One region of the Vibrio tubiashii ATCC 19109 genome, then DNA from elsewhere that is predicted to be linked to it. Evidence: predicted binding sites of a transcription regulator. Region 1 holds the regulator's gene; each other region holds the start of a gene.
What was found. The regulator CRP, encoded in region 1, controls carbon source genes, mostly activating them, when cyclic AMP is high. The targets are predictions, from matches to a motif close to TGTGANNNNNNTCACA.
Positions count from the first base shown of each region.

Region 1 (11,221 bases):
GCCATCTTACTGCGAGCTTTAGCGCTGCTGCCCGCAAGTCGTGCCAGAAGATAAAGAATCAATCCCTTAACGATAACTAAACCGACAACGGCAGCTAATACAGTGAAAGGCTCTAAAGCCAATAGTCCCAAGTTGACCGCCATACCGACGGCAATGAAGAACAGACCAAGCAGTAAGCCTTTGAATGGTTCGATGGCAATTTCAAGCTCATGACGATATTCGCTTTCTGCGAGTAACACGCCCGCCAAGAAGGTACCAAGTGCCATGGATAGACCAAGGTGTTTCATTAACAGGGCAATGCCAATGACCAACAACAGTGCCGCGACTGTAAACAGCTCTCTAACGCCACTGAGCACTACATAACGAAATAGAGGTCTTAGTAGGAAATGACCACCAACCAGCAACCCGCCGACACCACCTAGCATCCACAACGCATCAAGCCAGTTACCTGCAGTATTACCAGCTAGAACAGGAAGAATCGCGAGCATAGGAATGACCGCAATATCTTGGAATAGCAGAACCGCAAAACCAGACTGTCCGGTCTCGCCACCAGCTAGCCCTTGCTCTTCGATAACTCGCAGGGCAATGGCCGTAGAAGAAAGCGCTAAGCCCATGCCAATCACAAGACTGGTTTGCCAAGATGTTCCTGCCAGATAAGCAACACATGACAAAACTAAAGTAGTGACAACAACTTGCGCCCCGCCAAGCCCTAATATGGGGCCTTTCATTTGTAAGAGCTTTTTCGGATTCAGTTCCAAACCGATCAGAAACAGCAGCAGGACGACACCAAACTCAGCAAAATGGAGAATGGCTTCAACATCGCGGATTAACCCTAGCCCCCAAGGACCAATAGCAACGCCCGCAAGCAAATAGCCCAGCACTGAGCCAAGACCCAATCGCTGAGCAATCGGCACGGCAATTACCGCAGCCGTTAGAAAGATCACACTACTCTGGAGAAAATCACTTTCAAGCGCCATTCCCACCCCCTACTACTTGTTCAGTATAGGTTAGCAATGGATTATTCAGCCATTGACGATAGGTCTCTGCATGTTGATAGCGTTCCATTTCACTGACATTACGCGCCCAATAGAGCACCAACGGCTCAATCCACTCCATCTGACACAACGCTGCAGTAAGCTCAAACGGCTGCAGAATTTCATCGAGCGGATAGCGGTTGTAACCGGAGCGCCCAAAAGCTTCTTCTTTGCCTCCGGTGGTAATCACGCTGCGCCAGTATTTTCCTTTCAGCGCTTCTCCCTTGCCGTAGGCGAACCCCTTACCGAGAACGCGATCGAACCACTCTTTAAGCAAAGCGGGGCAAGAGTACATATAAAGAGGATGGTGGAACACAATCACATCGTGTTCTTCAAGCAATTGCTGCTCAGCCGGAACATCAATAAAAAAATCTGGGTAGTGTGCATAAAGATCGTGCACGTGGACGTGATCAAGCGATTCAATCTTCTTGATCATCATTTGATTAGCCACAGAAGTTTGTGACTCTGGATGGGCGTAAAGCACCAACACTTTAGGCTTGTCGGATGATAAACTCTGCATTCCTTCGACAGCAATCCTTAATGTTATGAATAGCCAGTTATGACTGTTTTTATTGCCATTTATCGTTATCAGTTTGTTATACGTTGTTAGTGGCAATAACGCAACGATCGACATAACTCGTTAACTACCCTACTATTCGTCGCAATACGAGCAAAGACAAAGCAAAAGATTATGATTACCTTCTCTGGCATCCAGCTTCTTCGAGGTGGCAAACCACTTCTAGATCAAGCTTCGGCAACCATTCATCCAGGCGATAAAGTCGGTCTAGTCGGCAAAAACGGTTGTGGTAAATCAACCCTATTCGCCCTGATCAAAGACGAACTCTCTATTGACGCGGGTAACTTCAGTAAGCCGGCGCACTGGGAAATGGCTTGGGTGGCACAGGAAACCCCTGCACTGGAGCGTAGTGCGATTGAGTATGTCATTGATGGTGACCGTGAATACCGCCGCTTAGAATCAGAGCTGGAGACGGCAGAGCAACAGGACAAAGGCACTTTAGTCGCCGAAATCCATGGCAAGATTGAAACCATTGGTGGCTACAGTATTCGCGCACGCGCCGCAGAGCTACTCGATGGTTTAGGCTTTAGCCAAGATCAGATGAGCTGGAACCTCACTCAGTTTTCTGGTGGTTGGCGTATGCGCCTTAACCTTGCACAAGCACTACTTTGTCGCTCCGATCTTTTGCTACTCGATGAGCCAACCAACCACTTAGATCTTGATGCTGTTATGTGGCTCGAACGCTGGCTACAGAACTACCCTGGCACGCTTGTCCTTATCTCTCACGACCGTGATTTCCTAGATCCTATCGTCGGTCGCGTTATTCATGTCGAAAACCAGCAACTCAATGAGTACACGGGTAACTACTCTTCGTTTGAAGATCAGCGCGCGCAAAAGCTTATCTTGCAGCAAGCTCAATTTGAAAAGCAGCAAAAGCAAATGTCGCATATGCAAAGCTATATCGACCGCTTCCGCTATAAAGCCTCAAAAGCTCGCCAAGCACAAAGCCGCATCAAAGCTCTTGAGCGTATGGAAAAAGTGCTACCTGCTCAGCTTGATAACCCATTCAGTTTCCAGTTCCGCGATCCCGAGGCCTTGCCAAACCCAATCATCATGATGGATGAAGTGTCGGCGGGCTATGGTGACAATCTGATTTTAGAAAAGATTCGCCTTAACCTAGTCCCTGGTAGTCGCATTGGTCTGCTAGGTCGCAATGGTGCAGGTAAATCAACGCTCATCAAATTGCTCTCGCGTGAACTTATTCCTCAGGGCGGCGACTTAACCTACTCACAAGGCGTCAAGATTGGCTACTTTGCTCAGCACCAGTTGGAAACGCTGCACCCTGAAGAAACACCACTGCAACATATGATGCAAATCGCCCCAGATAAGAACGAGCTTGAACTGCGTAACTATCTAGGCAGTTTTGGCTTCCAAGGCGAAAAGGCGCTAGAAAAAGTCGCACCGTTTTCTGGTGGTGAGAAAGCGCGACTAGTACTGGCTTTAATCGTGTGGCAAAAGCCTAATCTGCTGCTCCTCGATGAACCAACTAACCACCTTGACTTGGATATGCGCCAAGCGCTCACGATGGCCCTACAAACCTTTGAAGGTGCCATGGTGATTGTTTCGCACGACCGCTACTTGTTACGTGCAACCACAGATGATCTGTATCTTGTGCATGACCGCCAAGTTGCACCATTTGATGGCGACCTAGCTGACTACTACAAGTGGCTGACGGAACAACAAAAAGCCGAGCGCCGAGAGGCTCAAGCTCTGCAACCTGAAAAGAGCTCTGTGAATAGCGCGGCGGCAAAGAAAGATCAAAAACGTCGTGAAGCCGAGTTCCGTAAGCAAACGGCACCAATTCGCAAAAACCTGACAAAACTTGAAGAAAAAATGGATAAGTTGGGCGTTAAACTTGCGGAAGCAGAAACGCAATTATCAGATAACTCACTTTATGATGCCGAAAATAAAGCTAAACTTAACGAAGTGTTAGCTATTCAGGCCAATAGCAAAAGTGAGCTAGAAGATGTCGAAATGGAATGGATGGCTCTGCAAGAAGAGCTAGAGAATATGGAGCAGGAGTTCAATAGCCAATGAGTTCAAAGCACGTCGCTATTTCTTTAACACTGGAACGGTTGTGGCAATTTAGCTTGCAGTATTACAGTGTGCGAGAAGTAAAAGAGGCGTGCCTCCATCTGCAAAATCATTTCAAAGGTAACGTTAACCTACTCCTGCTGCTTAAATGGCTTGATGAGCAGCAGGTTTGCTTTCAAGAACAGGACTGGCACAAGGTTGAAGAATGCCTTGGACGCTCAGAAGCCTTACTGCACAGTTACCGCGAGCTAAGACGAAAACTCAAGCTCCACCTCCCAGATACCTTGTATCGTGAATCACTGCAATTTGAGCTGCAATTAGAAAAGCAGCAGCAATCTGATCTGGTCGATTGCATCAACAGTATTGAACTTACAGTGAATCACGCAGAGCCCCTTACTTTACGTTACTGCCGCCAATTAGGCGGTGAACAGCTGTATGAGGCTTTTGCTGAACCTATCGATGATATCGCCAATCTATAAGCCCTAAGCTTTGGAACCGTTATGACTCATTTTGTTGCCGCTAAAGGATTAGCCAACCCACACCTACAAACGCTTGCTCCGCGCTTTATTCGCAAAAAAGCCCTGTTTGAACCAATCTGGCAAACTTTAGATACTCCGGATGGAGACTTCCTCGATATCGCTTGGAGTGAAGATATCAATGGCAAGTCAGCCAAAAGCAAGCCGATTTTTGTTTTGTTCCACGGTTTGGAAGGATGTTTCTACAGCCCGTATGCTAATGGTTTAATGGACGCTTTTGCAAAGCAAGGCTGGCTGTCGGTGATGATGCATTTTCGTGGCTGTAGCGGTAAACCCAACAAACTTGCTCGCGCCTATCACTCAGGTGAAGTGGAAGACGCCCGTTTCTTCCTTGAACATCTAGATTCGCTGTTCCCACACCAAACTAAAGTCGCGGTAGGAATTTCTCTTGGCGGCAATATGCTGGCCAACTACCTTGCCAAGTACAATCAAGAGCCTCTGATTGATGCCGCCACCATAGTGTCTGCGCCACTAGACCTGTCTGCCTGCTCTGAGCGCATCGAACAAGGCTTTTCCAAGCTGTATAAAAATTATCTCCTGTCATCGCTGAAGAAAAGCGCACTGCAAAAGCATCAACTGCTGAAAGGAGAGCTTGGCTTGAGCTATCAAAACATCAAACGCGTAACTAAACTGTACGAGTTTGACGACCTAATCACCGCCCCGCTGCATGGTTTCAAGGACGCAGAAGACTATTATCAGCGCTGCTCGGGCATCCATCGCCTAAAAGAAATCACTCTACCCACACAGATCATACATGCGAAAGACGATCCGTTCATGACCGATGCTGTGATTCCCAAATATGTCTTGCCTGATAACATTGACTACCGACTGTTTGAACAAGGTGGGCATGTTGGTTTTGTTACCGGCAGTGCGTTAAAACCGAGGTTTTGGCTCGAAGAGGCACTACCTGCATACTATGAAAGTTTGGCTCTCTCCGCGTAGCCAATCACCTTGGCCTAAATCATAAAATAAAGAGGTATTTATGATCGTTCCATGGCAACAAATCGAGCCAGCAACACTAGAAAATCTCATTCGGGAATTTGTCCTGCGTGAAGGGACTGACTACGGGGATGTCGAGATCTCGCTGCAAAACAAAATCGACCAGATACGTACCCAGTTGGAATCAGGGGAAGCGGTTGTTGTCTTCTCAGAACTGCACGAAACCGTCGATATTCAACTCAAACGAAAGTTTTAGTACTTTAGCGCATCGCATACAGTGACTGACCACTAAAGCGTGCTATAGTGGTTTTCGTTTAAAGGATTAGATTACGACAAGGTTTGTCATGTCAGCAAAACACCCGATTATTGCGGTCACTGGTTCCTCTGGAGCTGGTACCACAACGACTTCTGAAGCTTTCCGCAAGATGTTCAATATGATGGACGTCAAACCCGCTTGGGTTGAAGGCGATAGCTTCCACCGCTTTACGCGCCCTGAAATGGATGTCGAAATCCGAAAGGCACGTGAGCAGGGTCGCCATATCAGTTACTTTGGCCCTCAGGCGAACGACTTCAATGGACTTGAAGAGTTCTTCCGCAAGTACGGTCAAGAAGGCGTCGGTCAAATCCGCCGTTACCTGCATACTTTCGATGAAGCGGTTCCATACAACCAAATGCCAGGCACCTTTACGCCTTGGCAAGATCTGCCAGAAAACTCCGACGTCCTGTTTTATGAAGGTCTGCATGGCGGTGTTGTCGATGGCGAGGTTAACGTATCACAGCATGTTGATTTTCTGATTGGCATGGTGCCTATCGTGAACCTTGAATGGATTCAGAAATTCGTTCGTGATACCCGCGATCGTGGTCACTCGCGTGAAGCGGTGATGGACTCTATCGTCCGCTCCATGGATGACTACCTGAACTACATTACCCCCCAATTTTCTCGTACTCATATTAACTTTCAGCGTGTCCCTACCGTCGACACATCTAACCCGCTTAACGCCAAAGGCATTCCGAGTTTAGATGAGAGTTTTGTTGTTATTCGATTACGAGGCATTAAAAACGTAGATTACCCATATCTACTGGCAATGATTGATGGGGCATTTATGTCGCGTCATAACACGATTGTTGTCCCTGGCGGTAAGATGAGTTTTGCCATGGAGCTAATCGTTAAACCGATACTTCAACAGCTCATCGAAACGGGCAAAATTGGTTAATACCCTCAGCTAGAACACGATTACTTTTCATACCGTGATCATGTGCACAGTTTTGCGTACTAAAACCCCAGTTGTACCCGATTAAAATCAAGAAATCGTTTTCGAAAAAGGATACTATTTCTTACCGAAACACAAGTTGGCTTGCAGCATTTGTAAAGTGCTCTTATCCTAGTAGGTCTTGATTAAGGCTTAGCTAAAATATGGAAAGCGGCAAGCGTACCCTGCAGAGGAAGTGAGATATTATGGTTCTAGGTAAACCTCAAACCGACCCAACATTAGAGTGGTTTCTTTCACATTGTCATATTCATAAGTACCCTTCAAAAAGCACGCTAATTCACGCGGGCGAGAAAGCTGAAACTTTGTACTACATCGTAAAAGGTTCAGTAGCGGTTCTTATTAAAGACGAAGAAGGTAAGGAAATGATCCTTTCTTACCTAAACCAAGGTGACTTTATCGGTGAACTTGGTCTATTCGAAGAAGACCAAGAGCGTACAGCATGGGTTCGTGCTAAATCTCCTTGTGAAGTTGCGGAAATCTCATTTAAGAAATTCCGTCAGCTTATCCAAGTAAACCCAGACATCCTAATGCGCTTATCTGCGCAAATGGCAAGCCGCCTACAAGTGACTAGCCAAAAAGTAGGTGACCTAGCATTCCTAGACGTAACTGGCCGTATTGCTCAAACGCTACTAAACCTAGCGAAGCAACCAGATGCGATGACTCACCCAGATGGCATGCAGATTAAGATCACTCGTCAAGAAATCGGTCAAATCGTTGGCTGTTCTCGTGAGACAGTAGGTCGTATCTTAAAGATGCTAGAAGAGCAGAACCTAATTTCTGCACACGGTAAAACTATCGTGGTTTACGGTACTCGTTAATTTCGATTAACCGCTAAAATTTTAAAAGCCACCAATGGAGACATTGGTGGCTTTTTGTTTATATCGGATTATCGGATGCGAGAATCGGGAACGCAGTGCTACGGAACGGACTTCGTCCTTCTAGAACACCTTTCCACATCCGAGATCAAACTCTCTCGAAGCGCAGCGTTCCCGCATCTCTAGGGCGCAGCCCGTTCTCAGCTCTTCCTAGCCGTTAGTACTCTCGAAGATCTTGTCAGCAGAAGCTGCGACAAATCCTGGATAAAGTTCACCGTTGCTCATTGGGTAGCGCTTAGCAAACTCGTAGAAACCGCCAGGGATAATCTCTGTACCTTCGGTGAAGGTTACCACAACTTTATCCGCCATCGTTGAAGATTGCTCTAGCAGCACATCAGGAGACCCCTTCACTTCGCCACCAAACTCATTGATGGTAAAGCCGGAATCGCGTAGGTGGTCATTGACGCCTTTCACTTCTTCAAATGCATTGAGCTGATTGACGCTAACAGTAAAGTGGTTGGCGCCGTAACCATGCGCTGCCAGCCAAGAAGCGTACTCACTTTCTTTAGCTAACGTCTGGAAGTCAGCAAAGCTAATGTCCCACAAACGACCGCCATACAAGAACTCATGACCTTTTAGCTTGCTGGTGTCCAATTGCTCGACAAGCTTAGCGACAATAGCTTGTAGCTCGGCTGAACACTCTTCAACCTTCAATTCACTGATGAACACTTTTGGCTGTTTTGTGTCCGGGTGCTCATAATGTTTGGCAACAAGCTTTTTGCTTTCAAACACATAGTCACCGCATGGCTTGTAGCCTACGTCTAAGAATGGTTGTGCAAGGGTCGCAATGCCCAGAGGTTCTACATTGAAAGTGCGCAGAGCAATGTGGTCATTGATCAGCGCTTCGTCTTCTTGCAGAAGTTGGTGGACTTGTTCAGCAGAGGGACATAAGCGTTGAATATAGTCATTCCATAACTGTTGGAATAAAACATCTGGCGTCATAACGCCTCCTTGTAGGGGTGGTTTACGTAAATGGAGTATGAGTTGTTATCTGTTTAATTATAAAAAAGGCCATCTAACCAAATGTGTCCAGAAAGTTTGATCAGATAGCCTTCAGCCTGTGACGTTTCAAAAGCCTCCCGGCTCGGGGAGGCGAGAAGGGAATTCCCTAAAATTTATCGTTTTTTATAGTTCAACACCTGGGCTTAGCGTTGCAGGAAGAAGTGTTTCTCCTCCTTCCATCGAAGCCATAGGGTAAGCACAGTAATCTGCTGCGTAGTAAGCACTTGGGCGTAAGTTACCTGACGCGCCCGGGCCACCAAATGGCGCATCACCACTTGCACCAGTTAACTGGCGATTGCGGTTTACGATGCCAGCACGAATATGGTCGACAAAGTATTCCCACTCACCATCGTCAGTAGAAACTAAGCCTGCTGATAGACCAAAGCGAGTATCGTTGGCTAACTCAACCGCTTTCTCTAGACCTTGATAACGCACCACTTGTAGTAGTGGGCCGAAGTACTCTTCATCTGGTAGCTCAGCAATCGCGGTAACATCAATAATGCCAGGTGTTACAAATGCAGCTTCTCCGGCTTTAGCTTCAATTAAGCTCTCGCCACCTAACTTTTGTAGATTTGCTTGAGCAGCAAGAATAAAATCAGCAGCCGCTTTAGAGATCTGAGGGCCCATAAATGGTGCTGGCTCAGCAAATGGCTGATCGACACGAATCTTATTGGTTGCTGCCACTAGCTTGCTGACCAGTAAGTCACCTTTGTCACCAACTGGAACATACAAACGGCGAGCACAAGTACAACGTTGACCCGCGCTGATAAACGCTGATTGAATGATGGTGTAGACGGTCGCGTCCAACTCTCCGTAATTTTCAGAGATCACCATTGGGTTGTTACCACCCATTTCTAGCGCGAGCATCTTACCCGGTTGGCCGGCAAACTGCTTATGCAGGATATGACCTGTATTCGCGCTACCTGTGAATAGCACGCCATCTAAGCCTTTAGAATCAGCCAGTGCGATACCGGTTTCTTTAGCACCTTGCACTAGGTTGATCACCCCTTTCGGCAGACCAACTTGATCCCACAGTTTCATGGCAAACTCACCGGTTAGCGGTGTTTGCTCTGACGGCTTAAATACCACGGTATTACCTGCCAGTAGCGCAGGAACGATATGACCGTTTGGTAGGTGCCCAGGGAAGTTATATGGGCCAAACACCGCCATGACACCTAATGGGCGATGACGAAGGACGATTTGGTTCCCTGCTGCTTCACGTTGAGCTTCACCGGTGCGGTCATGGTAAGCTCGAATTGAAATTGCAATCTTACCTGCCATTGCCGCAGCTTCAGTACGCGTTTCCCAAATTGGCTTACCGGTTTCTTTAGCGATAATTTCTGCGATTTGTTCGCTGTTCTCTTTTACCTTTTCAGCAAAAGCGAGAACGATCGCTTCACGCTCAGCAAAGCTTAGTTTTTTCCAGCCAACGAATGCACTGCGTGCCGCTGACACCGCTTGCTCAACTTGCTGCGGTGTTGCGCTGTCGCCCTGCCAGATAACTTCGTTGTTGTATGGGCTTTGTGAGTTCATCGACTCACCTTGACCTGCAACCCATTCGCCAGCAATCCAATGTGTCATAGCTTGTTCCTTCACATTTTCCTTAATACAAAGCTCTATTGAGCCAACATGCGAACGAATTCGCCTTCGTTAACTTTGAGGGCATTAGCCACTTCAGGAGACAAAATCACTGAATCTGAAGCCTGATCGTAAGCCGCTTTCGCCGCAGTTGCGCGAAAGTCTTCAAACGACGTGTTTGAGATCAAGTAGTTTTGAGAACTGGTGTGTTCCGCGATAGTGACTTTTGCTCTAAATGAGTGACGGACCGACTCGATATTGCGTACATCACACTCAACCGTTGGGCCGCCATCAAAGATGTCGACGTAGTTACGACACGTAAAGCCTTCTTTTTCTAGCAGGCGTAACGCTGGCTTAGTGTTTTCATGCACTTGACCAATCACCGCTTGAGCCTCTTTGCTCAGTAGGTTGATGTAAATTGGCAGCTTAGGCATAAGGTCAGCAATAAAGCCTTTCTTGCCGATACCAGTGAGGTAATCAGCCATAGTGAAATCAATCGAGAAGAAATGCTCTTGTAGCCATTGCCAAAATGGTGAGTTACCTTCTTCATCTGATACACCGCGCATCTCAGCAAAGACCGTTTTCGAGAATCTTTCCGGATGCTCTGCCATCATTAGAAAACGACACTTCGACATCAAGCGGCCATTCAAGCCCTGACGGAAAGAAGGTCTTAAGAACAGAGTACAAATTTCACTACAACCAGTGTAGTTGTTACCGAATGTCAGTAGCTTAACCACGTTATTCACACCCAGTTTTGGCGATGAGTGAACGACGGTACTGATATGGTAAGAGTAAAAAGGCACATCCCAACCAATGGAGGCTTCAATCCCGGTACAACCAGCGACTTCGCCAGTCTCATTATCAAAGCCAACCATGAGATAGCCTTCATCACCCGGCTCGTTTACGTCCGGCTTGGTAAAACTATATTCTGAATGGGTAATGCGATTGGTTAACAGTTCTTCGTTAACCGGTAGAGATGTGAATCCGTGACCCGATTCCACTGCGCATGTATGCAGCGCATCGTAATCCGACATTGCGATAGGGCGAACAACCAGCATCAAAACTCCCTCCTGATGTAGTGAGCGCTAGTACTCATTGGTTATCGTTTTTTACTTTCACTTTTGTCATTCCCTACAGTAAGGAACGATCGTGATAGGGAATCTCTCAACACGATGCAAGAGATCCCCAACTCGGTCGTGCTTCCCTCTTGAGGATGACACTGTTTATATCGATATGAGCACTAGACTAGGTATTTCTTATTTAACTAGCGTCGCTAGAGCTTTATCTAGTCGCGCAAGTCCTTCGTTAATTTCTTCCGTGCTGATCACTAGTGATGGTGTGAAACGAACTACGTTTGCACCTGCCACTAGAACCA
Region 1 covers NZ_CP009354.1:228,886-240,106, reverse strand. The annotation lists gene kefB (glutathione-regulated potassium-efflux system protein KefB) at 1-977, opposite strand, end outside; gene kefG (glutathione-regulated potassium-efflux system ancillary protein KefG) at 967-1,554, opposite strand; gene IX91_RS01085 (ABC transporter ATP-binding protein) at 1,726-3,648, shown strand; gene IX91_RS01080 (TIGR02444 family protein) at 3,645-4,124, shown strand; gene IX91_RS01075 (hydrolase) at 4,146-5,123, shown strand; gene IX91_RS01070 (YheU family protein) at 5,164-5,376, shown strand; gene IX91_RS01065 (phosphoribulokinase) at 5,465-6,334, shown strand; gene crp (cAMP-activated global transcriptional regulator CRP) at 6,577-7,209, shown strand; gene IX91_RS01055 (DUF1338 domain-containing protein) at 7,417-8,208, opposite strand; gene astD (succinylglutamate-semialdehyde dehydrogenase) at 8,392-9,849, opposite strand; gene astA (arginine N-succinyltransferase) at 9,885-10,904, opposite strand; gene IX91_RS01040 (aspartate aminotransferase family protein) at 11,103-11,221, opposite strand, start outside.

Region 2 (11,221 bases), 830 kb from region 1:
AGCGTCACAGCGTAAGTTAGCTTCTATCAAGCGGCTTTGCACTGCGCCAACTGCCATCGCGGCTGGGATAGGTAACATGCCTTTGCGTAATGCTCGGTCAGAAAGAACCACGAGCACAGAGCCTTCTTTTACCGCCTGCTCGGCTTGAACACAAAGATCTAAGATGGCCTTTTCGAGATCTTTCTCTTGAGGATCGTAGTTAATATCCAGTACTGAGTTGCCATAATGTTGATCGTTTAGCTCAAGCAACTGCTTCATATCTGAGTAAAGCAGAACAGGAGAATCAAAGGTAACTCGGTGGGCGTGACCATCGGTTTCACAGAAGACATTCATCTCCTGACCAATACTGGTTGCAAGTGACATGACGTGTTTTTCACGCAATGGATCGATTGGTGGGTTGGTCACTTGAGCGAATTTTTGACGGAAGTAGTCAGTGACAAGGCGTTCTTTGGAAGAGAGCACTGCCATTGGCGTGTCATCACCCATTGAGCCAACGGCTTCTTGTCCCATATCACCCAGAACACGAAGGACCTGATCGACTTCCTCGTTGCTCATCGCAAACTGTTTTTGGTAGGTCTTGAGTTGGTCATCGTCAAAGCTACGTTCCCCAACCTGATCCTCTGCCAACTGCGAGAATGGTGTAAGTTTATGAACATTGCTATCCATCCACTCTTTATATGGATGGCGACCTTTAAGATCATTATCAATTTCGCTTGATTGCCATAGCTTGCCTTGGCGAGTATCCACTACGAGCAGTTCACCGGGGCCTACGCGGCCTTTTTCCGCGACTTCATCCGGTGCGTAATCCCAAATACCAACTTCTGATGCAAGAGTGATCAGCTTGTCTTTAGTGATCACATAACGAGCAGGGCGCAGGCCATTTCTATCTAAGTTACATGCCGCATATCGGCCATCGGACAGTACGATCCCCGCTGGGCCGTCCCACGGTTCCATATGTTTCGAGTTGAAGTCGTAGAAGGCGCGTAGATCTGGGTCCATATCCGGGTGGTTTTGCCACGCTGGTGGAACGAGCATACGCATAGCGCGGAAGATATCCATGCCCCCGGCTAAGAACAGGTCGAGCATATTATCTAAGCTTGATGAATCTGATCCCGTTTCATTGACGAAAGGTGCGGCCGTTTGCAGGTCGGGTAGGAGCGGCGAAGCAAATTTATAAGCACGCGCTCGCGCCCACTGCCTATTGCCTTGAATCGTATTGATCTCACCATTATGGGCGAGATACCTGAATGGCTGAGCCAGAGGCCAACGCGGTTGAGTGTTAGTCGAAAAACGCTGGTGGAACAGGCAGATAGCTGATTCCATTCGTAGATCGGCGAGGTCTAAGTAGAACCTAGGTAAGTCTGCGGGCATACACAGACCTTTGTACACCATGACTTGAGTCGATAAGCTACAAATATAAAACTCGTTATCGTCAACGATCTGTTTTTCAATTCGGCGGCGAGCGATATACAGGCGTCGTTCAATGTCGCGCTCACGCCACCCGGCAGGTGCTGAGATAAAAACTTGCTGAATATTGGGCAGTGAATCAGCCGCAATTGGGCCTAACACTGCCGAGTTGGTCGGCACTTCTCGCCAACCTGAGACGGTCAATGTCTCTTTTGCAAGCTCTTGATTAATAATGTCTTTAGCTTGTTGAGTTTTAAGAGGGTCTTGATTAAAAAAAATCATACCAACGGCATATTGTTTGCCGAGGTTGAAACCATTTTCTTCAGCGATAAGACGAAGATATGAGTCGGGCTTTTGTAATAAAAGACCACAGCCATCACCCGTTTTACCGTCTGCGGCGATACCACCACGGTGGGTCATGCGGTCAAGTGCTGAAATTGCGGTGCGTACCAGTTTATGGCTTGGCTCACCTTCCATATGTGCAATCAAGCCAAATCCACAGTTGTCTTTTTCAAGACGAGGATCATATAAAGCCATTGCAATTCTCCCTTTGCTTCTCTGTCATCCCGACAGAACTACCAACATCAAAAGGGTTGGTATGTATGACTAACTATGCGTTCTAATTGTTATATATCGGATAGATATGCAGTAAATGTTCTTAAAATATTTAACAAAATTGGACGAATTCATTTTCATCGACTTCACAACGTATAGGTTATTGTAAAAAAGGTCAAGTTCTTGGTGGAATATCACGTCAATATGCGATTTACCACTGAATACGCTGTAATAACCTATATAATTCAGAAGCTTAAGGTTTTTATTGTTACAATTTTGCAACAAAGGGTGTTTTGGAAAAATAAAAAAGACCAGCACAATGTACTGGTCAATCGGAAAAGTTTGGAAGGAATGATTGTTTATGCTTAACCACCTAGAATCTACTAAATGAGCTTCTTAGGTGGCTAATCATTATGCTGAGAGCATCAGTGAGTCAGCTTTTGCTTCAAGATTAGAATTACCCATTAGGTAATCATCAATCGCAATTGCACATTCACGTCCCTCATTGATGCAACGTACCACCAGAGACTGGCCAGTACGCATATCACCGGCTGCAAAGACACCTTTCTGGTTAGTTGCAAAGCCTTCAGTTGCTACGTTACCACGCTCATCAAGTTTGATATCAAGTTGAGCAAGCACACCTGTTGGTTCTGGGTGTAAGAAGCCCATTGCTAGGAAGGCCATATCACATGGGATAACACGCTCCGAGTTTGCTACTTCTTCAAAAGTAGGGCGCTCGCCTGGCGCTGCATCTTTCCATACGATATCAGCTATGCGTAGACCTGTTACCTGACCTTCATCGTTACCGATGAACTCTTTAGTCAGGATGTTCCAGTGGCGATCACAACCTTCTTCGTGAGAAGTGGTTGTTTTCATGATCATTGGGTATTGAGGCCAAGGCATGTTCGCAGGGCGTTTTTCTGGTGGGATCGGCATAATCTCAACCTGAGTAACGCTCGCGGCTTTATGGCGATTAGAGGTACCAACACAGTCAGAACCCGTATCACCACCACCGATAACCACAACATGTTTGTCTTTGGCGTGAATTTCTTCACCTTTAAGATCCATATCGTTGGCACGGCGGTTGTTTTGGCCTAGGAATTCCATTGCGAAATGAACGCCTTTCAGCTCACGACCAGGAACCGGGAGATCGCGTGGAACCGTTGAACCACCTGTTAGTAGCACGACATCATATTCTTGGCGTAATTGCTGAGCATTTACATCAACACCGATGTGTTGGTTTACTTTGAATTCAACGCCCGCTTCAGCCATTAGGTTGATCTTACGATCAATCACATCCATGCCCAATTTGAAATCAGGAATACCGAAGCGTAGTAGACCACCGACTTTCTCGTCACGCTCAAATACTGTCACTGAGTGACCGGCACTATTGAGCTGCTCAGCGGCTGCAAGGCCCGCAGGCCCAGAACCTATGATTGCAATAGTTTTACCTGTACGAGAACGAGGCGTTTTAGGTTTTGCGTACCCTTCACGGTACGCAGTTTCTACAATGGTTTTCTCGATGTTACAGATAGTGATTGGATCTTGGTTGATACCAAGTACACATGCACTTTCACACGGAGAAGGGCAGACACGACCTGTAAACTCAGGGAAGTTATTGGTAGAACTTAGAATGTTCCACGCTTCTTCCCAACTATCACGATAAACGGCATCGTTAAATTCTGGAATGATGTTGCCAATCGGACACCCGCTGTGACAGAAAGGAACACCACAGTCCATACAACGAGAAGCCTGAGTATTGATCTTATCGCCAAACTCTTCGTTTAAAACGAACTCTTTGTTGTCTTCAATACGAACCGATGGGTCGAGCTTCTTTGGAAGCTCGCGACCATGTTCTAAAAATCCAGTAGGCTTACCCATTATACTGCCTCCGCCTGTTCCGTTTGTGCTTGCTCTGCTTCAGCCTTACGCTTTTGAAGTACCGCTTTGTAGTCACGCGGCATCACCTTAACCATAGAGGCTAGGCTTGCTTCAAAGTTGTCTAGGAAAGACTGAGCAACTTCACTTCCTGTGAACTCAACATGCTTAGTAAGCATCTCTTTCAGTAATGCGCGATCTTCGGCTTCGATTGGATCGAGGTCGACAAGTTCTGGGTTGAGCTTAGTTTCAAAGTCTTCAGACTTATCCCAAACGTAAGCGACACCGCCACTCATACCTGCTGCAAAGTTGCGACCTGTTGAACCAAGGATTACTGCGACACCACCTGTCATGTATTCACAACCGTGGTCACCCACACCCTCAACAACCACTTTCGCGCCTGAGTTACGTACACAGAAACGTTCACCTGCCATACCGCGAATATAAGACTCGCCTGATGTTGCACCGTAGAAACAAACGTTACCCACTACGATGTTGTCTTCAGCAACGATGGTTGACTTCGCGTCAGGGTAAAGCACAAGCGTACCGCCAGATAAACCTTTACCCCAGTAGTCGTTCGCATCACCTTCCACTTCAAACTTCACGCCCTTAGCTAGGAAGGCACCGAATGACTGACCAGCAGAACCTGTGAACTTGACGTTCATCGGTTGTGGTAGACCTGTGTCTTTGTAAACCTTAGAGATTTCGTTCGACAGCATGGTACCTGCAGAGCGATCCGTATTGATAATAGGGAATTCAGCGTTAACTGCTTCGCCTTTTTCAAGGGCTGGGATAGCTGCTTGAATCAATTTACGGTCTAGAACTTCTTCTAGGTTGTGGTTTTGCTCTGTTTGGTTGTAGATGCCATCGCCTTCACGTGCTTGCTCAATGTGAAGCACAGGTGATAGGTCTAGGTTCTTGTATTTCCAGTGTTTGATGTCTTCACGAACTTTGAGTTTGTGCGACTGACCAACCATCTCATCGATAGTGCGGTAGCCAAGTTCAGCCATCACTTCACGTAGACCTTCAGCCATGTACTGGAAGAATGTCACTACGTCTTCTACGCGGCCATCAAAGCGCTCACGTAGAGTCTTGTTCTGGGTTGCGATACCAACAGGACAGGTGTTCTTGTGACACTTACGCATCATGATACAACCTTCAACAACCAATGCTGCTGTTGCCACACCCCACTCTTCAGCACCGAGTAGCGTTGCGACTGCAAGGTCGCGAGGTGTTTTCATCTGGCCATCAGACTGAACTACGATACGGTTACGTAGACCGTTCTTGATGAGAGTTTGGTGCGTTTCTGCTAGACCAAGTTCCCAAGGCAGACCTGTGTGTCGGATAGACGACATTGGTGATGCACCAGTACCGCCATCGAAACCAGCGATCAGGACAACGTCTGCTTTCGCTTTCGCTACACCTGAGGCGATGGTACCGACACCGGCTTCCGAAACGAGCTTAACGTTGACACGACCTGCGCGGTTGGCGTTCTTCAAGTCGTAGATTAGCTGAGCCAAATCTTCGATTGAGTAGATATCGTGGTGTGGCGGTGGTGAGATTAGACCAACACCCGGAGTCGAGTGACGTGTTGCACCGATCCAGTCATCAACCTTATCACCTGGTAGCTGACCACCTTCACCTGGTTTCGCGCCTTGAGCCATCTTGATCTGTAGCTCATCTGCGTTAGTGAGGTAGTAAGAAGTTACACCGAAGCGGCCTGAAGCAACCTGTTTGATTGCTGAGCGTTCCCAATCACCGTTCTCTTTACGCTCGAAACGAGTTGGGTCTTCACCACCTTCACCCGAGTTCGATTTCGCGCCAATGCGGTTCATCGCAACAGCCAGTGTTGAGTGTGCTTCGTACGAGATAGAGCCGAATGACATTGCACCTGTTGCGAAACGCTTAAGGATGTTTTCGATTGGCTCAACTTCTTCTAGCGGGATAGAACCTGCTGGGTTTTTAACAAAGTCTAGCTGGCTACGCAGTGTTGCTGCGTTATCGCCTTGGTCGTCTACCGCTTTCGCGTATTTCTTGAACTGAGAGTAGTCTTTGTTGCGCGTTGATTCTTGTAGCAGTGAGATAGTCTCAGGGTTAAACAGGTGTTTTTCACCACGCTGTTTCCACTGATAAACACCACCCACATCAAGCACTTGTACTGGGATTTCACGAGTAGGGAAACCAATGCGGTGACGCACTAGTACTTCTTTTGCGATATCGTCAATCGTTAGACCTTGGATGCGTGAAACCGTACCTGTGAAGTATTTATCGACAACGGACTTGCTGATACCTAGTGCTTCGAAGATCTGTGCACCGTGGTAAGACTGCAGCGTCGAGATACCCATCTTCGAGAAGATCTTCAGTAGACCACCGTTGATAGACTTACGGTAGTTCTCAAAGAGGTCGCGAATATTGGTTTCAGGATCAAGCTTCTTAGTGCGCTGCAGCTCAACCATAGTCTCGATAACTAGGTATGGGTTAATTGCATTAGCGCCGTAACCGACGAGTGTTGCGAAGTGGTGCGTTTCACGTGCATCACCTGTCTCAACTACGATGTCACACTTGGCACGTAGACCTTTACGGATCAGGTGGTGGTGAACAGCGCCAACCGCCAACATAGCTGGAATTGCGGCGTGGTTAGAGTTAACCGCACGGTCTGTCAGAAGGATGATTGAGTAACCATCGATGACGGCATCTTCTGCATACTGACAGATACGCTTAAGTGCGCGCTCTAGCTTGCCTTCGTCTTCGCTTGCTTGGAATACGATGTCTAGTGTCTTCGCTTGCAGGTGCTCGTTATCGATTGCACGTAGTTTCTCAAGCTCAGAGTTAGAAAGAACCGGAGACTCAAGCTCGACTTTTTGACAGTGTTCTGGTGACTCAGCGAGTAGGTTCTGATCTTTACCTAGGTAAGTGTTCAGAGACATAACCATGCGCTCACGAATCGGGTCGATTGGCGGGTTAGTTACCTGAGCAAATAGTTGTTTAAAGTAGTTTGATAGATGTTGTGACTGGTGCGAAAGAATCGCTAGCGGCCAGTCGGCACCCATTGCAGAAAGTGGTTCTTTGCCATCTTTCGCCATCGGTACGATGATCTCGTTAACTTCTTCAGAACTTACGCCAAATGCTTGTTGCTTGTGCAGTAGCTTCTCTGGCGATGGTTGGTTGAATTCGTTGCTTGCATCAGGCAGCTTCTTCAAGCTCAGGAGGTTTTCTTCAACCCACTTTTCGTAAGGCTGCGCCGACGCAATACCATCTTTCACTTCTTCATCAGAAATGATGCGACCTTGTTCTAGGTCAGCAACGAAGATACGACCTGGCTGAAGACGACCACGGAACTCAACGTTTTCTGGCTCAATCTCAACTACGCCAGATTCGGAAGCCATCACTAGGAAGTCATCTTTAGTTACTGTGTAGCGAGATGGGCGCAGACCGTTACGGTCAAGCGTTGCACCGACTTGTACGCCGTCGGTGAAACAGACTGATGCTGGGCCATCCCAAGGTTCCATCACATTGGCGTGGTATTGATAGAACGCGCGACGTGTTGGATCCATGTTTTTGTTTTCTTGCCATGCTTCAGGGATCATCATCATTAGCGCATGTGGCAGGCTGCGACCAGATAGAACTAGGAGCTCAAGTGCCATATCGAAGTTAGATGAATCCGAGCTACCTTCCTGACAGATAGGCAGTAGCATGTCGATCTCGGCCTGAGTGAACAGGTCAGATTCAATGATTGCTTCACGAGCTTTCATCCAGTTCAGGTTACCGCGAACTGTGTTGATTTCACCGTTGTGAGCAATGTAACGGAAAGGCTGTGCTAGACGCCATTTCGGGAATGTATTGGTAGAGAAACGAGAGTGAACCAGTGCCAGTGCGCTGACCATGGTTGGGTTCTGTAGATCTAGGAAGTACTGAGGTACTTGTTCCGTAGTTAGCTGACCCTTGTACACCACTGTCTTGTAAGACATAGAGTTGATGTAGAAGTCATCGCCAATGTTAGAAACGCTTTCCAGACATACGCGAACTGTGTAGTTTCGCAGTACGTAAAGTTTACGTTCTAGTTCTTCAGGTGTGATACCTGGACCGCCTGAGACAAATACATGCTCAAACTGAGGCTCGGTGCTTAGAGGATCTGCACCGATCATTGAGTTGTCAGTCGGTAGAACGCGGTAGCCAATAACGTCTAGCTCTAGACGCTTTGCATTACGTTCTAAAATATCGCGACATTGCGCGCGTTTGTGTTCATCTTTAGGGAAAAGTACAACACCGACACCGTATTTCTCAAAAGAAGGCAGCTTGATACCAAGCTTTACTGCTTCTTCTAACAGAAATTCATGGGGCTTTTGCAATAAGATACCTGCACCGTCACCACTACATGGGTCACAACCTTGACCACCGCGGTGTTCCATACGGGCTAGCATATCCAGTGCCTGAGTAACTACTTCGTGTGATTTACGGTTTTTAAGGTGAGCAACAAAACCGATACCACAAGCGTCATGCTCCAGTTCCGGAGTATATAGACCTTGGGCATTTTGCTCTCTATCTACCATAGATACATCCTTCCAGTTCAGTAGGCGCAAATGTGCTAGTCGAAACTAGTTCTACGTCCTGTCCTTTATAGTTTTGATTCGAAGTCAGCCTAGGTTGGCGACTTTGATTCCTTTCCGTATCTCGCAGAAAAATATTGCGAGAAAAACAATCCTTGGTGGAATCCCGTTTTTTAGTATCACAATCTAGTGATTTATATAGGTGGGAGTGGGATAACACCGACGTTTCACCGAGTTTTTATGTAAGTAAAATCACAAAAAACAGCGAAATCTGTAAGTATCCTACAATTTAGTAAGGATGAAATGCAATCAAAACTCGATGCTGTTGCCCACTTTTTTTGGGTTATAAATGAATATTATGTTTAACTTTTGCGTAACAATCTGGCTGAGGCACGTTATTTTTGCATGTTTATTGATATTGATTAATGCTTCGCCTGTTTGAAATCGCTACCTTTCCTCCTCCATTTTTTTCAGAATTGTAATTTAATTACATAGATCTTAATGAGATTCATTTCGATCTAATAAGAGGTTAGTCATGCAGCTTCACGAGTTGGTCAACACCATAGGGCAAGACCTTCAGCGCCGTTATGGAGAAAAAGTCCATAAGCTCACGTTACATGGTGGATTTAGTTGCCCAAATCGAGATGGGACGATTGGTCGTGGCGGCTGTACTTTCTGTAATGTTGCTTCTTTTGCTGACGAAGAGGCACAGATCAAAAGCATTCATGAACAGTTAACTGATAGGGCGGGAGAAATAGTTCGTGCCAAGCGCTATCTCGCCTATTTCCAAGCCTATACCAGTACATACGCTGAAGTTCAGGTGCTTAAGAGCATGTATGAAGAAGCACTTAAAGCGGCTGATATTGTCGGGCTCTGTGTCGGTACTCGACCTGACTGTGTGCCAGATGCTGTGTTGGAATTACTTTCTAGCTATGTAGAGCAGGGATATGAGATCTGGCTTGAGCTTGGGCTGCAAACCGCCAATAACCAAACTTTAAAACGCATTAATCGCGGTCACGATTTTGAGTGTTATGCTGAAATTACTCAGCGCGCGCGCGAGCTTGGTATTAAAGTTTGTACTCACCTTATTGTTGGATTGCCCAAAGAAACGCGTGAAGATAATATCGAGACGCTGAACAAGGTGCTTGACGTGGGAACCGATGGAATCAAGCTCCATGGGCTGCACATCGTTGAAGGTAGCACCATGGCTAAAGCGTGGAAAGCGGGTAAATTGGATGCGCCAGAGCTTGAAGAGTATGTCGCTATCGCGAGTGAAATGATCCGCATGACTCCCCCTGAGGTGGTTTATCATCGAGTCTCTTCTGCTGCTCGTAGGCCGACTTTACTCGCACCGCTTTGGTGTGAGAATCGCTGGTTAGCAATGACAGAAATTGGCCGAGCACTTAATCGTCAAGGTGCACAAGGGTCATTGTTAAATCAAACCTTTATATATACAAAACCAATATTAAAGGCTGATAATTAAGCAATAAGCTGATATCTTTTATACACTTACAAAAAGCGTGTCAAAGATAGGTTCGAGAAGCTGAATGGAGCAAGTATTAGTTTGGTTGTTGGACACCTCCCATGGGCATGGATTTGATCTTGTTGTCATTCTGCTCTCAATTCTTGCGGTCGTGTTTTTTTATAACCGCACTCAAACACATTTAGTTCAGCTTTTAAAAGACAATCCTACCGCCTTAATTATTGTCGACAGTAAAACTGGCGATCTTAAGTTAGCCAACGTAGCAGCAAATAAAGTCTTAGGTGTACGTAAAGTGGGCAAGAGTTATTTGTTGCCTGAAATGGTGACACCTCAATTCGTCCTTTCTATCTTTTCTCCTATCTCCGAAAATGTTTTCAAAGAGCAGAAACTAAGTTGGCCGATTTCACAAAGCCGCATCATTAAGTTAAAAGTCAGCGGTCGTAAAACCACTTACCGTCGACGAACCATGTGGTTACTCTACTTTACTCCCTCTCAAGTGACGGATCTTGAACTGAAGCGCGAGGTCGACTCACTTTCAATGATCAAAAGCGCATTCGATAATCTGTCGGAATTGGTGTTTATCAAAAACAACCAAGGTGAAATTATTTCCAGTAATCGCGCCTTTCAACGTTTCTGGAACAACAGGGAAGAGGAAGGAGCTGCAGATATCCAAAGTGTAATTAAAGGAAGAGCCAGTAAACGCCGCTGGACAACCAATCCTGATGGAAGAAGCTGTCTGTTAGAAAGCTACCAAAGGGTATTGATCTCTTCAGATGGGGAAAAGATTGGCACCTTGGGTATTAGCCATGATGTTACGGATTGGCACGATATGCAGCAAAACCTCCGCGATGAAATGGAGAAGCGTAAAGACACTGAAGTGGCGTTGGCACAAAGAGATACCATATTGCAGAACATCCTAGAATCGAGCCCAGACTCAATCGGGATTTTTAATGAGAATATGGTTTATCAAGCGTGTAACCCACCTTTTGTTAAAGCGTTAGGCATCGCCGATGTTGATGAGCTGATCGGTAAGCGATTGCAAGATGTGATTCCCAATGAAACTTATGCTCGTCTTTCTGAGACAGATAAGAAAGTGTTGTATGAAGGTAAGTCACTACGTTATATCGACCAAGTAATTAGTAGTTCAGGGCAATGCATTTGGTATGACGTCGTGAAATCACCTTTTAGAGATCCCGCATCGGGAACCAATGGTGTGCTGGTTATGGCGCGTGACGTCTCCGAGCGTTACCTTGCCGAGCAAAAACTAGAAGAGGCGAACCAAGAGCTTGAAAGGCTAAGCTTTGTTGATGGCTTAACCCAAATTTCTAATCGACGTCGATTTGATGAGCAG
Region 2 covers NZ_CP009354.1:2,691,326-2,702,546, reverse strand. The annotation lists gene gltB (glutamate synthase large subunit) at 1-1,944, opposite strand, end outside; gene IX91_RS12285 (glutamate synthase subunit beta) at 2,374-3,843, opposite strand; gene gltB (glutamate synthase large subunit) at 3,843-8,390, opposite strand; gene IX91_RS12275 (TIGR01212 family radical SAM protein) at 8,923-9,870, shown strand; gene IX91_RS12270 (diguanylate cyclase domain-containing protein) at 9,935-11,221, shown strand, end outside.
Region 2: the regulator CRP is predicted to act here: its motif matches at 8,629-8,644, upstream of gltB (glutamate synthase large subunit).

Region 3 (11,221 bases), on a different replicon from region 1:
TGTCATTGATGATTAAGCCTCAGTCAGATTGCGGCTTTGCTTATTGCGTTTCGCAACAGATTTAAGAATAAAGTAACCCACTACGGCAATGAGTACGGTGTTGCCTGCGGCGATGATTGAAAGCTGAGTGAACACTTTGGTGAAGGGTTCAGCGTAAAGAATTGTATCGAGGAAGGCCGAGCATCCATAGCCGATGATATTGCCAAACAATGCGAGGACGACAAAAAGCGAAAAGTCTTTTAAATTAAAGTGACCTTCAGCTAGGCGATTTTGGGTTAACGTTGGGAAGAAACCTAGCACAAGACCGACGATACCTGAGCCTAGTACCCATGTTAGCCAAACGCCCCATCCTGCGAAAAGGTCGGTGACCCAGTGACCAATAAACCCAACTAAAAAGCCAACAACAGGCCCAAAAAGGACAGAAAAAAGTGCTAGGACTGCCATGGCTGGTTTAAGTGTGGTGTTAGCAAAAACTGGGATGCCGAACATTGGTAAACCACCAATGCCATATAACGCAGCACCAATTGCAATAACAACAACGGTTTTAGCCGTAAGATTCATAGATAACCCTTCGTCGAAATCTTTAAAGAACTTAGTTCACAAGCGGTTATTTTGATTAAGTTTTATACGCTTGTAACGGTGAGGCGCCGATTATACCCCCTAAGCGATGGCTTGGAAAGATAACGGGCTAGACGTCTGGGTACCTTGTGTACAAATGGAAAAGTGCAATTAAAGAGGTGGACAGACATCACCCAATTGGAGAGCAAACCCCGTTTCGGGTGATGTCATTTTGCTTAGGTCAACAGGCTCTAGTGGTCGAGATAGAGATAGTTCTGCCAGCTTTTCATACGAATCAGTACTTTGCGCATAATCGAAACATGAGTGAACTGATCAGAATAAACGGCCACTTCTACTGCGGTACCTAAAGGGAGGTGATACGGAGAAAGGTCGTCAGTGATTCTGAGTTTCGCGAACACTCTGCCACTTGTTCTTAGCGCTTCGGTGCCTAACAGAGTGCCTCTAGCTTGAAACTGGCTTTCACCAATTGCAGGCAGAATCTCTACTACTTCGCCTTTAAACACCTTACCCGGTAGTGCTCTAAACAAAAATTCCGCTTCAAAGCCCGGCTGTAAACGTTGTAGAGAATTTTGCCTAAATGCAGCGGTATAGAAAATCTCTTCGGTATGAACAAAGGTCATAACGGGAGCGAGTGGAAGCGGAACTGCCATCACACCGGGTCTTAAAGCCAGTTGGGTAGCAAAGCCATCTGTTGGCGCTCTCACTATGGTTTGCTCTAAATTGAATTCCGCTTGGCGCAGCTCTTCGATTAGACGGGCTACGGTTGTGTTTTCGCCGCCTATTTCTGAATCGAGTGCCAATTGGGCTTGTTCGACTTTAGCGTTCGCGACATTAACCGAAGATTCAGCGGCTTTATAGGCTTGACGTCGAGTGTCGAGTTGCTGCTCAGTAAACGCCCCTTTATCGAACCCACGCTGATAGCGGTCAAACTCTCGCTTCGCTTTGTCTCGCTCTGCTATGGCCTTGTTCTTGGTCGCAATGGCTTCTTGAAGGGAAGAGTCGAGTCCCAGAGCTCCTTGGCTAGCCTCTTTGATCTGCGCTTTTTTCTTGGCTACCTCGGCCTCATAAGGTATAGGGTCAATTGTGAATAACACTTCTCCTTGCTTGAGCGGTTTATTCGCTTCGACGGGAACATCGATGACTCGTCCTCGCACACCAGAGACAATTGGAGTGGTGGAATAAACTTGATTGCCAATTTGGGTAAAAGGGTGGTTGTAGTTCATCAATAAAATCAGGGTTCCGATAAGTACTACCCCCCCAAGAACCGCTGTTGGTACGGTCCATTTATTAAGCGGGATATTGAAGACTTTGAAGATGGTAATGCATAGCGCCGCGTAGGTTAGAATGAGTAATAAATCCATTATTGCTCCTCCTCATTGCGATCAAACTGAGGTTGTATCGTTGAAGATGAGTAGCTCTGCTGTTTGAGTTCAGCGACTTCTTTTTGCAACTGACTGACTTGGTCAATGAGCTCATCTACGCGGTGATGAATATCGTGCTGCTCCTCTTCAAGCCGTTTGAATCCCCAACCTCTTTCTTTGCGCCATAAAGTGGCCCATATCCAAAGAAATGGCCAAATGGCATGGAGTGTAAACAAACTCACCCAACCTGCGTAATGAATGGCATCTTGATGTGGATGCTCGCGATCTCGGGCGATCTCATAAGGGATATCGTGAATCACGATAATGCCGTAGAAAATAACCAGCGCAACGAAGATCAAAAGACCTAACGCGAAATAGTCTAGAAACATACTAACATTCCTTGGTCATAGTATTTTGCACAGAATAGAGGTGTGCTGTTTAAAGTATAGAAACAAAATCAAGACATTAGATGAATTTTGTTTGAAGTTGATCGGGCTAATGAGATGGACAAACAGTTAAGCACACGATAGAAAACAAAAACGCCCGTTGTACAAGAGAACGGGCGCTAATCAAGAATTGAATTGTGTCTACTCAGTACAGACTTGGTTACGTCCATTGGCTTTGGCGCGATAAAGTGCTTTATCTGCTCGGTAGAAGGTTCTTTGGGTATTCTCGCCTTCACGGTGAAGCGTAATGCCGATACTGACAGTTAGGCCACGTTCACCCAGAATACTTTGCCAACCGAAATTGAAAATGCGTTCACGATAGTTTTCGGCGTGCATTTCAGCTTGCTCTAAGGTCGCACGCTCTAAAATGACCAAGAATTCCTCGCCACCAAAACGTACACATGAAGCACCACGAAACTTGAAATATGCGGCGAGTTCGTGAGAGACATTCACAATCGCTTTATCGCCGACTAAATGGCTGAGTTCATCGTTAATCGATTTAAAGTGGTCAATGTCTACTACCATCAAAGCAAAAGGTACATCGTGGAGTAACAGGTCTTTGAGCTTAACATCTAGCCAACGACGGTTATGCAGTGAGGTCAATGGATCGGTAAACACATCCTGCTGAAGCTGAGCCACGGTATGTTTTTGGCTCTCAGTAGTTTCTTTCAGCTCTCTATTTTCTTGTTCTGAAAGAATCAGTTTTAATTGCAGCTCAAAGCGCGATAATCGGCGTAATTGGCTAGCCCCTAGCTCTCCGATTGGAATCTTTTTCATCAGATCGCTTTCGATACGATAAGCGCTTTTTTGATACTCTAACGCGCCCCTAAAATCGTCTTTCTGTTCGCATATCTCAGCTAATGAGTTACACAGCTTAAGGTTCAGAATAGGAGAGGCATAGAGTTTGATTCGACGTCTTGCTGATTCTAGCACCCAGTTAGCGATGTGAGGTTTATCCTGCTCACTAAGACAGGCGGCTAGCTCTAGGCGGATCATATTAGAGAGCCAAGTAGAATGGATGTTCCCCACTGAATACTGCACATTGCCAAGTGATTGCATGGCTAAGTCCATCTGCTTGTTCTGCCTGTAGAGCTTTGCTTGGTAGAGCAATATCTGCCCAGATAGTACTTTGTCACTGACTAAAATGCTTAGCTCTTCACATTCTTTAATCAGGTCATTCGCTGCTGTGTTACGCTTGAGTTCGATGTAACAAGAGAGCATGTAGAGCTTGTAGCGTAGGCGGAGTGAACGGCTGCTAATTGCGTGGTCAATACTGTCTATCTTTTGGTAATAGCGTAGAGCTCGATTGTGGTCCCCATACGCATCACAAAGGTTTCCCATTCCAAGTACGGCAAGGACATACGCATCAATATAGCCATTATCGACCGCGATGGTTGAAGAACTGATGTATTCATTTAAAGCGCCATGAAAGTCGCCATTTTCAACCAAACGATCCGCAAGGCCATTGCGTACTTCAAGGATCAGTTCAGCGTCTTCTGGTAGCGTAAGGTGTCCGAGGGCTTCTTTTAGCTCATCAATGCTGGTTTGCAGTTGTTTTAATTCGACGCGAAACTCTGCACTGATAATCAGGCACTGTGCTGTCTCTTGTGGAGAGGTTGCGACATGTTGGCGTACATGATTCCAAAAGATGATCGCCTCTTCACCAGATACCGAAGAGGGGTCTAGACCAGAATCAGAAATTTTATTTAGTAAGGCTTCCATGCTGCTCTTCCTGTCGCTGGCTATCTTCTAATTGTTCTAAGGTAAATGGGAAAGTCAGAATGTCTTGGAAAATCACTTTGGGTAGTGCATCGTCCAGCCCTTTTCTGTGCCATGGGTAGATTTCGATCATCTTGGCTAATACATGAAAAACGTTGACCGCTTCATCTCCCTTGTCAGCGAGTAATATCCCTAATCGCTCGCTACTGAGTCGAGACAACATGTCTTGTTTGTTACATAGAGAGTGGGCGAGTTCTGTACACACATCTAGATAACTGGCGTCTTCATGTTGGATGACAATGACGGCATGATTCGAGCGTTTCAGCTCGGTCTTGAACAATACCAGTTGTTCCCACCAGTACGTCTCAGACACCATTTGGCTAAGCTGCTTTTCAGGGTCAAATTCATGCTGACCACGAATTCGATTGATGAGCTTACGTGCTCTTTGTTCAAGCTGACGTTTTGACGCTCTCGCTTTATCGTTACTGACTCTTGCTGTTTGCTCCCTGAGCATGCTGGTCGAGTGCTTACGATATTTTTGGAAAGCTTCTAACGCAGTTTTGAAGTCACCAGATTCTTCAGCGACGCGAGATTGTTGAAAACAGATTTGTGAAAGTAACTCACCGTTATCAAATGTCACGGCTGACTGCTCTGCTTGTATGAGCAATTCTGCTGCTTTTTGAGGGTTCTTACGCAGTAACTCGACTCTGGCGCGGCTGATAAAAGAGTGGGCTTTCATCCACACAAGATCATGTTGCATCGCCAGCTCATGGGCTTTACGCGTCGCTTCTTCTGCATCTTCAACGCGCTCTAAACCGAGTAAAGCTAGGCCTCTGAAGTCCCAAACTTCTGCCTGCCATGTATTGTCGTGATGATCATTAAGGGCTTCGGCGGCACCATCTAGAACCGAAAGCATTTCAACGTAGTTATTGAGTAGGTAGTGATCCCAAGCTAATAAGATACGCGCTTTACCTTCCAGCCAGTTGATTCTAGCATTATTCGCTACGATGACGGCTAACTCGTGAGTGGTTTTAGCAAGATTATATTCGTGAGTAATTCGCCAGACATTACCAAGACCAATCAAGGACTCGAGTTGAATTTCAACTTCGTCAACCAAAGCGGATTGCTCTAAGGCGTTAATCCAATATTGTTGGGCAGAATAGTATCGCGCTTGTCCCCAATAATGTAGGGCATGAATATGAAGAATTTCAGGGAGTAGATCGTCGGTGTCTAGGGCGTTAAGTTTACCGTGAGCGTCCTTAATGTATTTGAGCCCTTTGCGGTATTCCATCGTACACCATGCACAACGAGACATGATAATAAGACACTGAATCTCCCCCTCGGGGTAGAGGATTTGCGCAGAACGCGCGGCACACTGCTCAGCGATTGCCCAAACTTTTTCGGGCTCCGATTCGACCTTGCTTTTTAGCTGATCTATTTCGACCTCTAGAAGTCGCTGGCTTTTATCCAATGAATCAATCCTTTAAGGCTATTACCGTAGGCACACAACATATTATATGAATAGCCATGCGCTAATCTCTACTAAAAGTGCCAAAACACCGATCGATTAACGGTACTCGTCACAATACTGATAATTATGAAAGGAGCTCGCGCAGTGTCAAAGGTGATTGAGTCAGTTCCAGATTCTGAGCGGCTGTCTTCCCCGTCTTATCTTGATAGCACAAATTATGCCAAGCTCGGAAAATATCCAACATAGGCATTAGACCACCTGGGCGTAGCTTGCGTCTAGGTTCGTTGACAAAACTTTCGAACAAGGTCTGAAAACGCTGCTGATAAAACTGGGTGCGTCGGATAGAAGCACTTCTTAACCATTGTTTTGGTTTATTATTTTGACCAGCAAGATAGCAAATGCCTTTCGATGAATCATGGCTTGATGCTATCGCCCAACGGTCTCGCCACCATCCCATATGGACAATATCCACTTTGTCGATAGCGTTGTTTTCATTCCAGCCTTTATCTTCTTCTACATACATTAGGTCGATATTTTGACGCAAAATGCGTGGCAGACAGACACTTAGCGCTGCAGAACGCAAAACAGGATCTTGTGGCAAATAGATCGATACTTGGCGATCATCTTGGCATAAATCGAGTACATGCAAAAAGTGCGCATACGACGTGTAAGGTGGGCGAATCAAAGCCCCCTTAGATGGGTAGTTGAATACTGTGAGATTTCCCATTGGGTCTTCAACATTTCCCCTCGCTAAGATGGTTTGGTACTGCTGATCAATTCGCTCTCGCAACACTGGCGATGGGGTAGGAGCGGGCATGTTCGCTTCAGAAGAGTGCTCTTTTGAGACAAAACGCGCAGGGTACTGATACGGGTCATGATCCACATCCCCGATTGGCTCTTCTCCCGCTGAATAGTTAACGTGCTGGCAAAGTATGTAGCCACTATGAGCTTCGCCTGTTGCCATCCACAACACGCCATTATTACTTTTAGGCTGTAAGGGAACATAGAAAGACGCAAGCTCATAGCTTGCAGCGTGATTCACCCAGCGGGCATCAAACATAGCGAGCTTACGTCGGCATCGGCTCGCGATATGATCGAGGTGATCATAAAACGTCTTTGGATTAATTTCTAATTTACGGCAGATCTCGCGTACCGAATAGCCCATAAAAAGTAAACCAAGGAGGTTTTCTTGGAATTGTAGTTTTTTGTTAGCCCCAGACCATTTGTCGACAAAGGTCGATTGGCAGCATTTACAACGATAGCGTTGGCGATCGCCGCTATAACCAAAAGCATGGTAGAGGTGTTTGTGGGTATGAACAGATAAACCAAAATTATCGCAATCGTCGTTTCGACAAGCAGGAAGCCCGTCACTGTGGAGTTGACGAAGTCGATGAAGCTCATTGAGAACTTCTTGGTTATTAAGTAAGGGGGGGAAAGCGCCACATTCCCGACATACCATCGCAGGTCGCTTAGGGTTAGCATGCTGCACAACGTAACGATGTGCATCACTCAATCCAAAGTTGTCACACGCCAATGTTTTACAAAAGTTGAGCTGTAACCCGTTCGCTTCCTTTGGCAGTTGGCCGGCTGTCACTATCTCCCCCTCGGGATTATTCGGGCCACCAAACTCGGTTTGGTGGCGAAAAGATTGGAATTAGATGTTGATTGCAGTTTCTAGTGCTACTTTCATCATGTCATTGAATGACTTCTGACGCTCTTCAGAGCTTAGTTTCTCACCACGGATGATGTGGTCAGAGACTGTTAGGATAGTAAGTGCTTTTGCACCAAGATCTGCTGCTACGCCGTAGATACCTGCCGCTTCCATGTCTACACCTAGGATGCCAAGTTTTTCCATCTTCTCAAAGATGTCTGCTTCAGGAGTGTAGAAAAGGTCTGCAGAGAATACATTACCCACTTTTACTGGTACTTCTTGAGCGCGAGCTTGGTTAACAGCCTCTTCTAGAAGACCGAAGTCAGCAATCGCTGCGAAGTCGTGATCGTTGAAGCGAATGCGGTTTACTTTAGAGTCAGTTGACGCACCCATACCGATAACAACGTCCATCAGTTTAACGTCGTCACGTACTGCACCACAGCTACCAACACGAATCACATTTTTCACACCGTATTCAGCGATTAGTTCGTGAACATAGATGCAGCATGAAGGAATACCCATACCGTGACCCATTACAGACACTTTCTTACCTTTGTAAGTACCTGTGTAGCCGAACATGTTACGAACGTCACATACTTGCTTCACGTCATCGAGGAAAGTTTCCGCGATGTATTTAGCGCGTAGTGGGTCGCCTGGCATCAGTACTGTTTCAGCGAAATCACCTGGTTGTGCATTAATGTGTGGGGTTGCCATAGTTATTACTCCAAAAATTATTAGTAATTCGAACTGCTGATTACTAATTATGTTGATTTTGAAAAATCTGTTGAGGCAATACTAGCTATATCTGAGATTGCTCCATGAGAAGTATGTCACAAAAGGGGGGTGTTTGATGCTTTTATTGTCCATTGATAACTAAAACTGTTGAAAGTGAATGAGCAATCGATTTGTAAAAACGTTTGCTTCATTAAGTGAACTAAAAAGCCGTTACTCACGTAGCTTATTTATGAGTTGTACAAGAAATGTTTTTGTACAGGATATAAATATTGTGCTAAAACTTATACAAGAAATGTTTTTGTACAGCACGGCTAGGCAAAGGAGTTCATCATGAATCAGCAGCAGATAAAAATTGGTATCAGTTCTTGTGTTTTAGGTGAGCGTGTTCGATTTGACTCGGGGCATAAGATCAGCAAGTTTGTCACTAAGGAGCTGACACCTTACTTTGAGTTTGTCCCTGTGTGCCCAGAAGTAGGTTCTGGAATGCCTGTACCCAGACCAACCATACGATTGATGTCAAACGAAGATAGAATTGCCTTGGTGGAAACTAAAGATCCAACCAAAGAGCATACGCAGGCTGTCGTTGATTACTCGAAGAGTAAAGTGATAGAGCTTGAGCGCGAACAGCTATGTGGTTACATCGTCTGTGCTAAATCGCCAACGTGTGGAATGGAGCGAGTCAAAGTCTATAAAAAGAACAGCGCTGAGAATGTTGGGGTCGGTTTGTACACCAATGAATTGATAAAAGCCATGCCTTGGTTGCCCGTTGAAGAAGATGGTCGACTTAACGATCCGGTTTTGAAAGAGAACTTCATTACTCGCATTTATACACTTAAAGATTTTTATGATTCTATCGGCGATGAGCCGACGCGTGGGAAAATCGTTGCGTTTCACTCGCGCTATAAGTTGACCTTAATGGCGCATCATCCAACCTCTTACAAAGAACTAGGTAAACTCGTTGCGAATGTCAAAGATTATGACATTGAAGAGTTCTATAAACTGTATCGACAAGGCTTGATGGCGGCGATGACTCATAGAGCGAGTAGAAAAAACAACACTAACGTGCTGATGCATTTACAAGGTTACTTTAAACGCGCTCTAAGTCGCTCACAGAAGAAGGAGTTGGTGCAAGTAATAGAGGATTATCGAGTTGGGCTGTTACCTTTGCTTGCGCCATTAACATTAATTAAGCACTATTTAGCCGCTCATCCAGATAGTTATCTGGAAGACCAAGCTTTTCTGCAACCTCACCCACAGGAGTTACGTTTAAGATATGGGTTATGAGAAAAAATTGTACGCGATTCGTGAGATTTCTGAGATTACAGGGGTTAAACCAGTAACCTTACGTGCATGGCAGAGACGTTATAGCTTAGTGCAACCTCAAAGGACTGAAAAAGGCCATCGCTTGTATACCGATGAACACATCGCTTTAATCGGAGAGATACAAGGGTGGCTCAGCAAAGGGGTTCCGATTGGCAAGGTGAAAGATGTACTTGAGTCCAATGAGCCTAATAAAGGCGAAGAGTACCTCGCGAGTGAACAATTGGACGAAGTGAGTGCTTTCTTACAAGCGTTAGCTGAACTGAATAAAGGGAAAGCGGATTCAATAGTCGCCACGGTGTTTAAAGAATACCCACTGGATGTGGTGCGAAAGCAGTTTGTTAAGCCAGCAGAGAAAGCGTTATCTGTGGTCAAAATTGGTCTGCGAGCGCTACAAAAAGGCTTAATGGAGTCTATCTTTGTCGCTCGGCTCAATGCGATTATTGATTCAGAGAACAAAGCTGCCAAATCGGGTAAATGCCTGTTTATTAATTACGACAGCGTTAACATCCATGCGCGCCTTTGGGCGCTACATCTATCTGAGTCGGGTAAGAGCTTGGTGATTATAGATGGGATTGAAGACTTGTCGGGTCTGGTTGAGCATGAAGGACTGGGGGCGTATGCTGCCATCGCCATTTATAGCTCGCGACCTCTTACCGCAGGGCAAACTGCCACTGTTGAAAAGATAAAATCATCCTTCTCTGGCGAGGTTTTACTTTCAGACTTAATTGAAGCCTAAGGCCTAAAGATGAATCTAGTCTGGTTGCGCCGAGATTTACGTGTCGAAGACAATACCGCTTTGCACTGCGCGTGTTCGAGCGGAGAGTCTGTGGTTGCTCTTTATATTGCAACACCACAAACCTGGCAGGAGCACGCCCTTGCTCCCATTCAAGCCGACTTAATCTATCGCCGACTGTTGGCACTGAAAAGCGATCTGAGTAAGAAAAACATCTCCCTCTATTACGCTCAAACTGAATCTTTTAAAGATGCTGCGAGATTGGTAGTTGAAGTTGCTGTGACAGAAGGTGCGAGCGGCGTTTATCTCAACAAAGAGTATGAACTCAATGAACGCTGCAGAGACGACTTACTGTCCGAGCTTCTCGCAACTGAGGGTATAGAGTGCAAAAGCTTTGATGATAAATGCATTCTTAACCCCGGTAGCGTGGTTAACAAGCAAGGTGACTACTTTAAGGTATTTACGCCGTTTAAACGCGCCTACTTGGCAGCGATGTATCGTCAACCAGTCGCTGTCACAAAGCTAAATCCCCAGCAGATAAGAGGTAAGCTGACATCAAATCATGTGGCGGATTTTTCGAGTCAGTGTGATTTTGATTATCCGAGAGAGTCGAGTGAAAGATACGTGGTAGAGACTGAGCAGATAATCCAAGCGCTAAGAAAATTCGATAGTGACAAGGTTACTAGTTATCACTCCAATCGAGATTTTCCTGCGATTGACGGCACGAGTACTCTTTCACCTTATTTAGCTATTGGAGCACTCTCGGTCAGACAATGCATGGCACGTGTCATGTACCAGCAATCCCTTCCTTTAAGTGGTGGGCGTGAGGTTTGGCAAAGTGAATTGATTTGGCGTGAGTTTTATCAGCATTTAGCCTACTTTGAACCAAAATTGTCGCAAGGTAAGAGTTTTACTTCATGGGGAGACAATTTAGTTTGGCTCAATCCTACTGCTGCTATCGATGCGTGGAAAATGGGTTTAACAGGTTATCCGATTGTCGACGCAGCAATGCGCCAGCTTAACCAAACAGGTTGGATGCACAACCGCTTGAGAATGATAGTGGCAAGCTTTCTAGTTAAGGATCTTCACGTAGATTGGCGTGTTGGTGAACACTATTTTATGTCCAAACTCATTGATGGTGATTACGCCGCCAATAATGGTGGCTGGCAGTGGTGTGCATCGACAGGCTGTGATGGGCAACCC
Region 3 covers NZ_CP009355.1:1,389,787-1,401,007, reverse strand. The annotation lists gene IX91_RS21480 (ABC transporter ATP-binding protein) at 1-6, opposite strand, end outside; gene IX91_RS21475 (ECF-type riboflavin transporter substrate-binding protein) at 13-561, opposite strand; gene IX91_RS21470 (HlyD family secretion protein) at 810-1,940, opposite strand; gene IX91_RS21465 (DUF3302 domain-containing protein) at 1,940-2,329, opposite strand; gene IX91_RS21460 (GGDEF domain-containing protein) at 2,528-4,108, opposite strand; gene IX91_RS21455 (tetratricopeptide repeat protein) at 4,089-5,576, opposite strand; gene IX91_RS21450 (hypothetical protein) at 5,701-7,170, opposite strand; gene deoD (purine-nucleoside phosphorylase) at 7,231-7,941, opposite strand; gene IX91_RS21440 (YbgA family protein) at 8,293-9,246, shown strand; gene IX91_RS21435 (MerR family transcriptional regulator) at 9,236-10,021, shown strand; gene phrB (deoxyribodipyrimidine photo-lyase) at 10,031-11,221, shown strand, end outside.
Region 3: the regulator CRP is predicted to act here: its motif matches at 8,047-8,062, upstream of deoD (purine-nucleoside phosphorylase).